Regions from separate parts of the Bacillus sp. PK3-067 genome, predicted to be linked through region 1. Evidence: riboswitches for the same ligand, from Rfam matches in the RefSeq annotation. Region 1 holds a riboswitch; the other holds the start of a gene.
What was found. A riboswitch is a leader RNA that binds a small molecule or an ion and turns the genes downstream of it on or off. The one in region 1 is predicted to bind S-adenosylmethionine.
Positions count from the first base shown of each region.

Region 2: linked by a shared signal. The riboswitch ahead of M1D73_RS07160 (Na+/H+ antiporter NhaC family protein) and the one ahead of mtnK (S-methyl-5-thioribose kinase) in region 1 are both predicted to bind S-adenosylmethionine.

Region 1 is NZ_CP096490.1:4,062,546-4,067,652, forward strand. Features, by position in the region: gene M1D73_RS20760 (PadR family transcriptional regulator) at 1-220, opposite strand, end outside; gene M1D73_RS20765 (3-hydroxybutyrate dehydrogenase) at 385-1,161, shown strand; gene M1D73_RS20770 (YvrJ family protein) at 1,191-1,352, opposite strand; gene mtnA (S-methyl-5-thioribose-1-phosphate isomerase) at 1,420-2,481, opposite strand; gene mtnK (S-methyl-5-thioribose kinase) at 2,478-3,659, opposite strand; SAM riboswitch class I at 3,750-3,891, opposite strand; gene M1D73_RS20785 (carbon-nitrogen family hydrolase) at 3,963-4,826, opposite strand; gene M1D73_RS20790 (pyridoxal phosphate-dependent aminotransferase) at 4,841-5,107, shown strand, end outside.
Region 2 is NZ_CP096490.1:1,366,039-1,371,145, reverse strand. Features, by position in the region: gene M1D73_RS07160 (Na+/H+ antiporter NhaC family protein) at 1-1,102, opposite strand, end outside; SAM riboswitch class I at 1,197-1,302, opposite strand; gene M1D73_RS07155 (ribonuclease FAU-1 family protein) at 1,423-1,941, opposite strand; gene gltP (glutamate/aspartate:proton symporter GltP) at 2,010-3,284, opposite strand; gene M1D73_RS07145 (murein hydrolase activator EnvC family protein) at 3,780-5,045, shown strand.

The DNA.
Region 1 (5,107 bases):
ATTTTCTCTTTGGACCAGATGGAGATTCCTTCATTACGCTTGTTATTAGTCCTTCTTTTTGCATTCGTATTAATAACGGATAAATACTTCCCTCACTCGCCATTGTAAAACCATACTTCGCTAGCTTTTCACTCATTTCATAACCGTATATTTCGCCTTCAGAAATAATAGCAAGTAAGCATCCTTCTAAAATCCCTTTCAGCATTTGACTTGTCGACATAATTCAAATCCTCCTACTACCTTGCTTTACAAAATAGTATAGCAAAGACTATTTTGCAAAACAAGATAGCTAACGATATTTTTCTAAATGTTTGCAGGAATTTCATTATAGCTTCTCTAAATAGAGCACTATGAAAACTTTATTATGAAGGGATGTTTTTCATCATGGTTACAAATCGAGTTGTCTTTTTAACAGGTGCTGCAAGTGGCATTGGTTATGAAATGGGAAAGGCTTTTGCAAAAGAAGGTGCAAAAGTTGTGATTACCGATCGGCTTGAAGAACGTGCAAAAGAAGCTGCTGAACAATTACAAAATGAAGGTTTTCAAGCTATCGGTTTAAAATGTGACGTTACATCTGAAGAGGAAATTACAGCAGCAATTTCTCAAACAGTTGATCATTTCGGTTCATTACATATATTAATTAACAACGCAGGAATGCAACACGTTTCACCCATTGAAGACTTTCCAACTGAAAAGTTCGAGCTACTAATTCAAATTATGCAAATTGCTCCGTTTATTGCAATTAAGCATGCCTTTCCGATTATGAAACAACAAAAATATGGTCGTATTATTAATGTCGCTTCTATTAACGGCCTTGTCGGGTTTGCTGGAAAAGCTGCCTACAATAGTGCAAAACATGGCGTAATTGGATTAACAAAAGTTGCCGCTTTAGAAGGTGCTACGCATGGTATTACTGTTAATGCCCTTTGCCCTGGTTATGTTGATACCCCCCTTGTACGTAATCAACTACAAGACTTAGCTACTACACGAAATGTACCACTTGAAAATGTTTTAGAAGATGTTATTTATCCACTCGTTCCACAAAAGCGCTTATTACAAGTACAAGAAATTGCAGATTATGCGATGTTTTTAGCGAGTGAAAAAGCTAAAGGTATAACTGGTCAAGCTGTCGTTATCGATGGTGGTTATACCGCTCAATAAAAATAAAGTTTGCTCAAGAAGAGCAAACTTTATTTTTTATCCCGAGGATCTTCGTACTTTAGTAATTGCCGCGGGAGCTTCTCAATTGCAACAATTACCCCCTCTAATTTACTTTCAATACGGTGGAGTAAATATAATGTTACAACAATCGGAAACCCTACATTACCTATCATCTTGATCCACTCTTCCACCCTCTTCCCCTCCTTTCATTATATAAGTAAGAGAAAACACTGCATTTAGGCATAAAAAAACAAGCTATTATGTATTAGCTTGTTTTTCAAATAATGATGCAATTTCTCGTTTATAATCCCCGCGTATAATACCTTTCTCAGTAATAATTCCTGTAATTAATTCATTCGGCGTTATGTCAAATGCTGGATTATAAACATCCGTTCCAATTGGTGCTACTTGTTTTCCAAAGATTTTCGTAACTTCTGTTTCATCTCTTTCTTCAATAATAATTTCGGCTCCAGTTTCTTTCGTAACATCAAATGTTGACAGTGGCGCAGCAACGTAAAATGGGATATTAAAGTACTTTGCTAAAATAGCTAAATTCATTGTCCCTATTTTATTGGCTGTATCTCCATTTGCGACAATTCGATCCGCCCCCACAATAATTGCGTTTATTTCTTTCGTTTGAATAGCATGAGCTGCAGTATTATCTGTTATAAGGGTCACATCAATATTTGCTTGCTTCAATTCCCACGTCGTTAAGCGACCACCTTGTAAAACTGGTCTCGTTTCACACGCATATGCATGTAAACGCACACCTTTCTCTTTTCCAATATAAAAGGGAGCTAATGCAGTTCCATATCTGGCAGTTGCGATACTTCCAGCGTTACAGATTGTTAAAATATTATCGCCATCTTTAAAACATGTTAACGCATATTCCCCAATATTTCGACACACCTCTTCATCTTCCTGTTGAATGCGAAGCGCTTCTTCTTCTAATATTTTTTGTGCTTCTTTTATTGTAGTAATCTCTCGAATAGATTCTCTCATACGATCAATTGCCCAAAATAAATTTACTGCCGTTGGGCGTGATGTCCCTAAATAGTTACAGTCTCTATTAAACTTCTTTTGAAATTCTTCGATATGTAAAGTATTATATTTTTTCGCTGCAAGCGCCAAGCCAAATGCAGCTACAATTCCAATTGCAGGCGCTCCGCGTACTTCTAACATTATGATACTTTTCCAAACCTCTTCAATAGTCGTTAATGTTTTGTATTCTGTGCTATGTGGCAATTTCGTTTGATTTAATACCGCAATTGCATCCCCTTTCCAACTTACAGATCTCGGAACAGTAACGATTGTACTCATGCTTTTACACCCCTTGAAACTGTCTGTTGAAATAATGTTCGAAACAGTTGAATATCAGCACTTTTAGATTCATATTTTATTAGTTCTTTTCCTAAGGATAGCGCTTGTTTCTTAGCTTGAATTCTTGTTTCTTTATTTTCTATTTCATCTAAATCTGCTACATGAGCTAAACCAATTGTTCTACGAATTAGTTCACATCCGGCAAATCCAACAGCATCAGTAAAGATATTTTGCAAAATAATTGGTAACCATTGTTTTTCTTTCGTATATGCTTCTACACCTTCTCCAATCCATAACTTTGTAAAAGTCTCTACAAAATAACTCCACGTCTTTTCTATATGGAAAAATAGTACACTTCTCTTTTCTTCTTCTCTAGATAACGCATTTAATAATAGATTTGCAATAAATTGACCTATGTCAAACCCAAATGGGCCATATGCCGCAAATTCTGGATCAATCACTTTCGTTTCAGAAGGTGACGAAAAAATACTACCAGTATGTAAATCACCATGAATAAGAGTTTCTTTTCTTGTTAAGAACTTATATTTATATTGTGCTACTTTTAGTTTTAAAGTTTTATCACTCCAAAGTTCATCAACCACGAGCTGTAAATCTCGCTCATAATCATTTGTATCATAATGCCCAAAAGGATCTGTAAACACTAAATCCTCTGTAATTTTACAAAGGTCCGGATTTACAAAGGTACCTTCTAGTACCCTTTTCTCTTTTGACTGTAAACCAAAATCTGAAGTGTAAAATAAAACATGTGCTAGAAAACGACCAATATGCTGGGATAAAAGCGGATATTCTTCTCCGTCTATTAATCCTTTTCTTGTAATTGTTAGTCTTGATAAGTCTTCTATTACCGTTATCGCTAACTCTTCGTCATGACTGTACACTACTGGAACATAATCCGGTACATACTGCGCAAAAATTTGTAATGCCTTGCTTTCAATCGTTGCTCTTTTTATAGACAATGGCCAGCTTTCACCAACTACTTTCGCATAAGGCAGTGCTTGTTTTATTATAATGGATTTCTCTCCATCATCTAATTTAAACACGTAATTTAAGTTTCCATCTCCAATTTCATGACAAATGACATTTGCCTTCTCTTCAAAATAGCCATGATCTTTCGCATATTGTACAGCTGTTATTTCTGTTAATGAATAATATCCCATCTTCTTCTCCCCCTTTTTAAATTCAGAGGTTTTTCTAACATAGAAAAACCTCTTTCCACTAAGAAAGAGGTTTGAAGTTTATCTTCTCCCCTCTTATCTGCCAGAAAGTTTTACTTTCTGCTGGAATTAGCACCGTGCCTTTTGGCGTAATAAACGCCCCATTTCACAATGGTATTACGGTCGGTTGCTGGGCTTCATCGGGCCAAATCCCTCCACCTGCTCTTGATAAGAGTTGTATAATTTTTTGAATTTTTAACTTTATGTTGAAGACTATACCAAGAATAAAAATCACTTGTCAACATTTTATTTGTATAATTCTGGACGGCGATCCGCAAAAACTGGAATTCCTTTACGTACTTCTTTAATTTTCTCGAATTCAAGCTCTCCAAATAAAATTGATTCCTCTTCATTCGCCTCTACTACAACTTCACCCCAAGGATCCACAATTAAAGAATGACCTGCAAACACATTATTCGGATCCTTCCCTGCTCTATTACACGCAACAACATAACACTGATTTTCAACTGCTCTTGCTTGCAATAGCAAACGCCAATGTGCTAAACGAACTAATGGCCATTCAGCTACAACAAATAATACTTTTGCCCCTTTAGCAGTATGAACACGCATCCACTCTGGAAAACGAATATCATAACAAATTGTTCCAGCGCATTCAACATCATCTAGCTTAAATTCGCCCGTACCATTACCAGCTATTAAATATTTATGTTCATCCATAAGCTGAAATAAATGTACTTTACTATATTCGTTGACTAACTGTCCTTCATTATTTACAACATACATCGTATTTGTAACGCCTTGCTCTGTTTGCTTTGCGATGGACCCACCAACAATATGTACATCATATCGCTTCGCCCATTCTATTAACTTTTCTTTCGTTTCCACTCCATCCCTATCTGCAATTTCAGAAAGTCTCGTTAAATCATATCCTGTTGTCCATAGTTCTGGTAAGACGATAACATCTGGCCTTTCCTTCATAGCTTCACTTATTTTATTTTTAGCATTCTCAATATTTTTTTCTACATCTCCAAAAACAATATCCATTTGAATACATGCGACTTTCATTTTTTCAGCCCCATTCTTATTTTTCTCTTTACAAAATACTGGAAAGATTATATCATTTGTCACTAGAATTGTAACAACTTTCAAAAGAGGTGGAAAGTATGAAATTATTTCAACCTTCTGAGATAGTAACATCATTGCCAACACAATTTTTCGCTTCACTTGTTGCAAAAGTTAACAAAGTCGTTGCAGCTGGTCACGATGTTATTAATCTAGGTCAAGGTAATCCAGATCAACCAACACCGCAGCATATCGTAAAAGCTTTACAAGATGCTGCCGAAAAGACCATTCATCATAAATATCCGCCATTTCGCGGACATGAAAGCTTAAAGGAAGCCGTGGCTACATTCTATAAACGTGAATATGGC
Region 2 (5,107 bases), 2.7 Mb from region 1:
CACTCGCTGATTTACGAGGGTCTATTTCATATTGATCTGCAATATTTTTTGCAAGCGGGCCTGTAAAGATAATTGAAATCGTATTATTCGCTGTACACATATTCGTCATACTCACTAAACCAGCAATACCAAATTCCGCTCCTTTTTTCGAACGAATATTACGTGTTAATACATTCATTAAATATTGAATACCACCATTATATTGGATTAATTCAACCATACCGCCAATTAATATAGCAAGTAATACTAACTCCATCATACCGCCCATTCCAGTCGTTACACTTTTAAAGAAACTTTCTAACGTGTAACTTCCATCTATAAGGCCGATAACACCAGATAGTAAAGTTCCACCAGTTAATACAATAAGTACATTCCAGCCAAGTAGCGCTGTAATAAGTACTCCTGCGTACGGTAAAATCTTTATCCAATCAAAGCTATGTGCTTTAATCTGCGTGTCACTTCCTGAAGTAACTATTACTAATAGTACAATTGTAATAATAGCCGCTGGTAACACAATTAAAAAGTTCGTTTTAAACTTATCTTTCATTTCTGTTCCTTGTGAACGAACAGCTGCGATTGTTGTATCTGAAATAAATGATAAATTATCACCAAACATCGCTCCGCCAACAACAGTAGCCATTGCAAGCGCAATTGAGATATCAGTTTGACCACTAATACCTACAGCAATCGGCGCTAATGCTGCAATTGTTCCCATTGAAGTTCCCATCGCTAATGAAATAAATGCACCAATAACAAAGATTCCAGCTACGATAAATCCTGGCGGTAAAATAGTTAACGCTAAATTAACAGTTGAGTCTACTCCGCCCATTCCTTTAGCAGTTTCAGAAAACGCACCTGCAAGCACAAAAATTAATACCATAATCATAATATCCGGATTTCCTGCACCTTTAGCGAACCGCTCTACTTTCACATTAAAACTTTCTTTACGATTCATCACTAAAGCGACCCCTACAGCAATTGAAATCGCTACAAGTATCGGCAATTTATAGAAATCACCTGTAATAATTCCAGAACCAATAAATAGCGCCAAAAATATCCCAAGTGGTAATAAAGCTAAACCATTTCCTCTCGTTTCTTTCAAAGTACCATCTCTCCCTAGTTTCAACCTTTTTCTAATAAATAACAAAAGACCTCTTCCGATGAGAAGAGGTCTTATACATCTATAAGAAACACTCTTCTCATCTTTCAAGCACACGCTTGCTGGATTTGGCACAGCACTCTGAAATCGAGTCCGCTGCCGAGGCATCGTAGGGCCAGTCCCTCCGCCTCTCTTTATAAGAAGGTTTCATATTTATTTTTTAATAATAATTTCTTCCCTAACTTTACTCGCTTACAAAACAAAAGTCAATTATTTTTTGTATAGATTTTTTTGGTAATTATACAAAAATTTGAATACAACAATCATTTTAACTTTTCGATTTCTTCTTCCAATATTGAAATCCAATAAAATTCACTATTTTTTATTGTTGCTAATATCCATTTCGTAGTGTGCCAAGCTAGCTCATACTCTTCCTTCGTGACATCACCACTTTTATAAGCATCCTCTAGCTCCTCTTCATCTAATACATACACCTTACCGCTAGATAATAATACTACATCTAAATATAAATCATCAAAATACGGTAAACCACGATCGTCTATTTTATATTCTTTCGCCACATCGATATAATATTGCACTAATTTTTTCTGATCATCTAACATAGCGGTAATCGCAAAGTTTTTCCCGTCTATGAAATATTGAATCCACGTATACTGATCTGCTGCAATACAAAGTTCTTCACCATCATATTCTTTACAACTAGGCTCTCTCACCTTTTTTATATCCAGTATTCCGAGCATTCCCTCTTCCACTTGCTTAACCGTATAACTCTTTTCTATTAGTCTCTTCCACGAAGAACCGTCACCATATTTTCGTTTCATTATGTCTGCTCCTCTTCTATATACAGAAAAGCTCCCACATATTATGTGAGAGCTTGTTCATATTATAATTAAGCCGCTTGACCCTTTTCAGAAATCTCTTTTAAATAAGCTTGTCCTTTTTCAGCGTCATATTGACCTTCCCACTTAGACATAACTACAGCTGCTAAAGAGTTTCCTACAACGTTAACTGCTGTACGAGCCATATCTAAAATACGGTCAATACCAGCAATGAACGCTAAGCCTTCAGGTGGAATACCTACTGTACCAAGTGTCGCTAATAATACAACGAATGATACGCCCGGTACACCTGCGATCCCTTTTGATGTAACCATTAATACAAGCAACAATGTAATTTGTTGTGTAATAGATAAATCAATACCGTACATTTGCGCTAAGAAAATAGCCGCAATTGCTTGATATAAAGTTGATCCATCTAAGTTAAATGAATAACCTGTCGGAATAACGAAAGATGTAATTGCTTTCGGACAACCGAATTTCTCCATTTTCTCCATGATTTTTGGTAAAACTGTTTCTGAGCTTGCTGTAGAATACGCTAAAATCAGCTCGTCTTTTAAAATCTTAAAGAATTGGAAAATGTTAATTCCAAATATTTTCGCTGTAAGTCCTAAGACAACTACGACGAAGAAGATCATTGCTCCATATACGACAATTAGTAATTTCCCTAATGGAATTAATGAAGCAAGACCAAATGTAGAAACTGTAACACCAATTAGTGCAAATACACCAAATGGTGCAAATTTCATAACTTGGTTTGTTACGTAAAACATTGCGTCAGCCACACCTTGGAAAAATTGAAGAACTGGTCTTCCTCTTTCACCAATTGCTGCTACACCTAAACCAAATAGTACAGAGAAGAAGATAATAGCTAGCATATCTCCGTCAGCTAACGACTTCATAATGTTCGTTGGAACAATATTTACAAATGTATCTGCAAATGAATGACTTTGTACTTGCTCTGTCGTATGTGTATATTTCGAAATATCTGTCTTTGTTAACTGCTCCATATTTACGCCTTTTCCTGGTTGGAAAATATTCGCTATTAATAGACCGACAATAATTGCAATTGTTGTAATGATTTCAAAGTAAATAATTGTTTTTCCGCCTAGTCGACCTAGTTTTTTAACATCGCCAACACCAGCAACCCCAACAACAATACTTGCTACAACAATTGGCACAACGATCATTTTAATTAATCGGATGAAAATATCACCAATTGGTTGTAAATAACTCACCACTGCTGGATTGCCAAAGAAAATCGCCCCAACCGCAATACCAAGCGCAAGTCCTATTAATATTTGCCATGCTAGTCCTATTCTTTTCATATTTGTTGTAACCCCCTCTTCGATGTGTCACTCTATCTCTCATTCTATCTCTATAAAACTAAGAAATTAAGAGTATTACATATTATTCGACAATTCACTACATTTTGTCCCTGTTAAAAATCATAAATCAAAAATTTAAATCTGACAACAAAATAACTTTGCCCGAACGCAAATAATTTTCTTGACAAAAAGTAGACCCATGTCAGAAAACCTCACATGAGAACGATTCCTCACTAGTGTTTTATTAGCTTTCCAAGTAATATTTCACCTCATAAAAACGATTACTTTCCTCCTTCATTTTACAGGAAAATTCCAAAATATACCTTTGTTACACATATGAATAAAATGTAAGCACTATGACAATTACAGTTGAAAAATGATAAATTCCGACAAAACTTAGCAATTTTATAAAATTTTCTTTACATTATGATTACAACGATAGACACCCTTCTTCTTATGATATATAACATTCATAGGGAAAGGAGTCAGACAACAATGAAAAAGAAATTTGCAGCGTTTAGTGTTTTAGCAGCAGGAACGATTTTTGCTTCCCCGTTACTTTCACCCGTATACGCTGAAACGAATCAAGATAAATTATCTAACATTCAATCTGAATTAGAAGGCAAACAAAGTGACTTACAAAATAAAACAGTCGAGAAAGAACAAATAGAAAAAGAAATTCAAGAATTACAGAAGAAAATTGATGAATTAACTACTTCCATTAATAAAAATGAGACTGAATTAAACGATACAAAAAAAGAAATTAGCAAAACACAACAAGTAATTACTGACAAAAAGAAACATATAGAACAATTACAAACAAACATAGATACACGTCAGGAAGTTATTAAACAACGATTACAATCTATGCAAGAAAAACCGCGTACAAATATCATTACAGAAGTATTAACAAACTCTACAAACATTGCTGATCTTGTTGATAATATGTACTCCGTAAGTTTAATATTAAACAACGATACAGATATTGTAAAAAAACAAACATCTGATCAAAATGCTGTAACGACAGAAAAAGAGGCTGTTGAGAAAAAAGAACAACAACTGAAAGACTCTGAACAAAAACTAGAACAAAAACAACAAGAATTACAAAATAACCAACAGCAGCAACAAACTCTTATTAACGATCTACATACGAAAGTAGCAAAAGTAGATTCAGAGATTGAAGGATTAGAAGAATCCAAGGGCATTTTAGAAAATCAACGTCAAGCTGTTCAAAAAGCAATTGAAGAAGAAAAACGGGCGGAAGAAGCTCGTAAAGCGGAAGAAGCCCGACAGGCAGAAGAGGCTCGCAAACAACAAGCTACTAAATCTGCTCAAGCGGCCCCAACACCACATGATACAAATATCGGTGGTTTTATCAAACCAGCAGCTGGATCAAAAACTTCCGGATTTGGTGTACGTTCTTTAGATAACCATAAAGGAATTGACATCGCTGCTTCGGGAACGGTTCCAATTATCGCTGCTGCAGATGGCGTTGTTATTCGCTCAGAATTATCATCTAGTTACGGAAACGTAGTGTATTTATCTCACCGTATAAACGGAAAAACATATACGACAGTATATGCTCATATGAATAGTCGTTCTGTATCGAATGGACAAACTGTAAAACAAGGCGATCAGCTTGGATTTATGGGGAATACGGGCCAATCATACGGACAACATTTACACTTCGAACTTCATCTTGGAGAATGGAATGTCGGCAAGACAAACGCAGTTGACCCATCTCCTTATATCGGATTATAAAAAACCTCGGTGCCTACCGAGGTTTTTCATTTACACTTCACACAATATAGGCATTCTACATA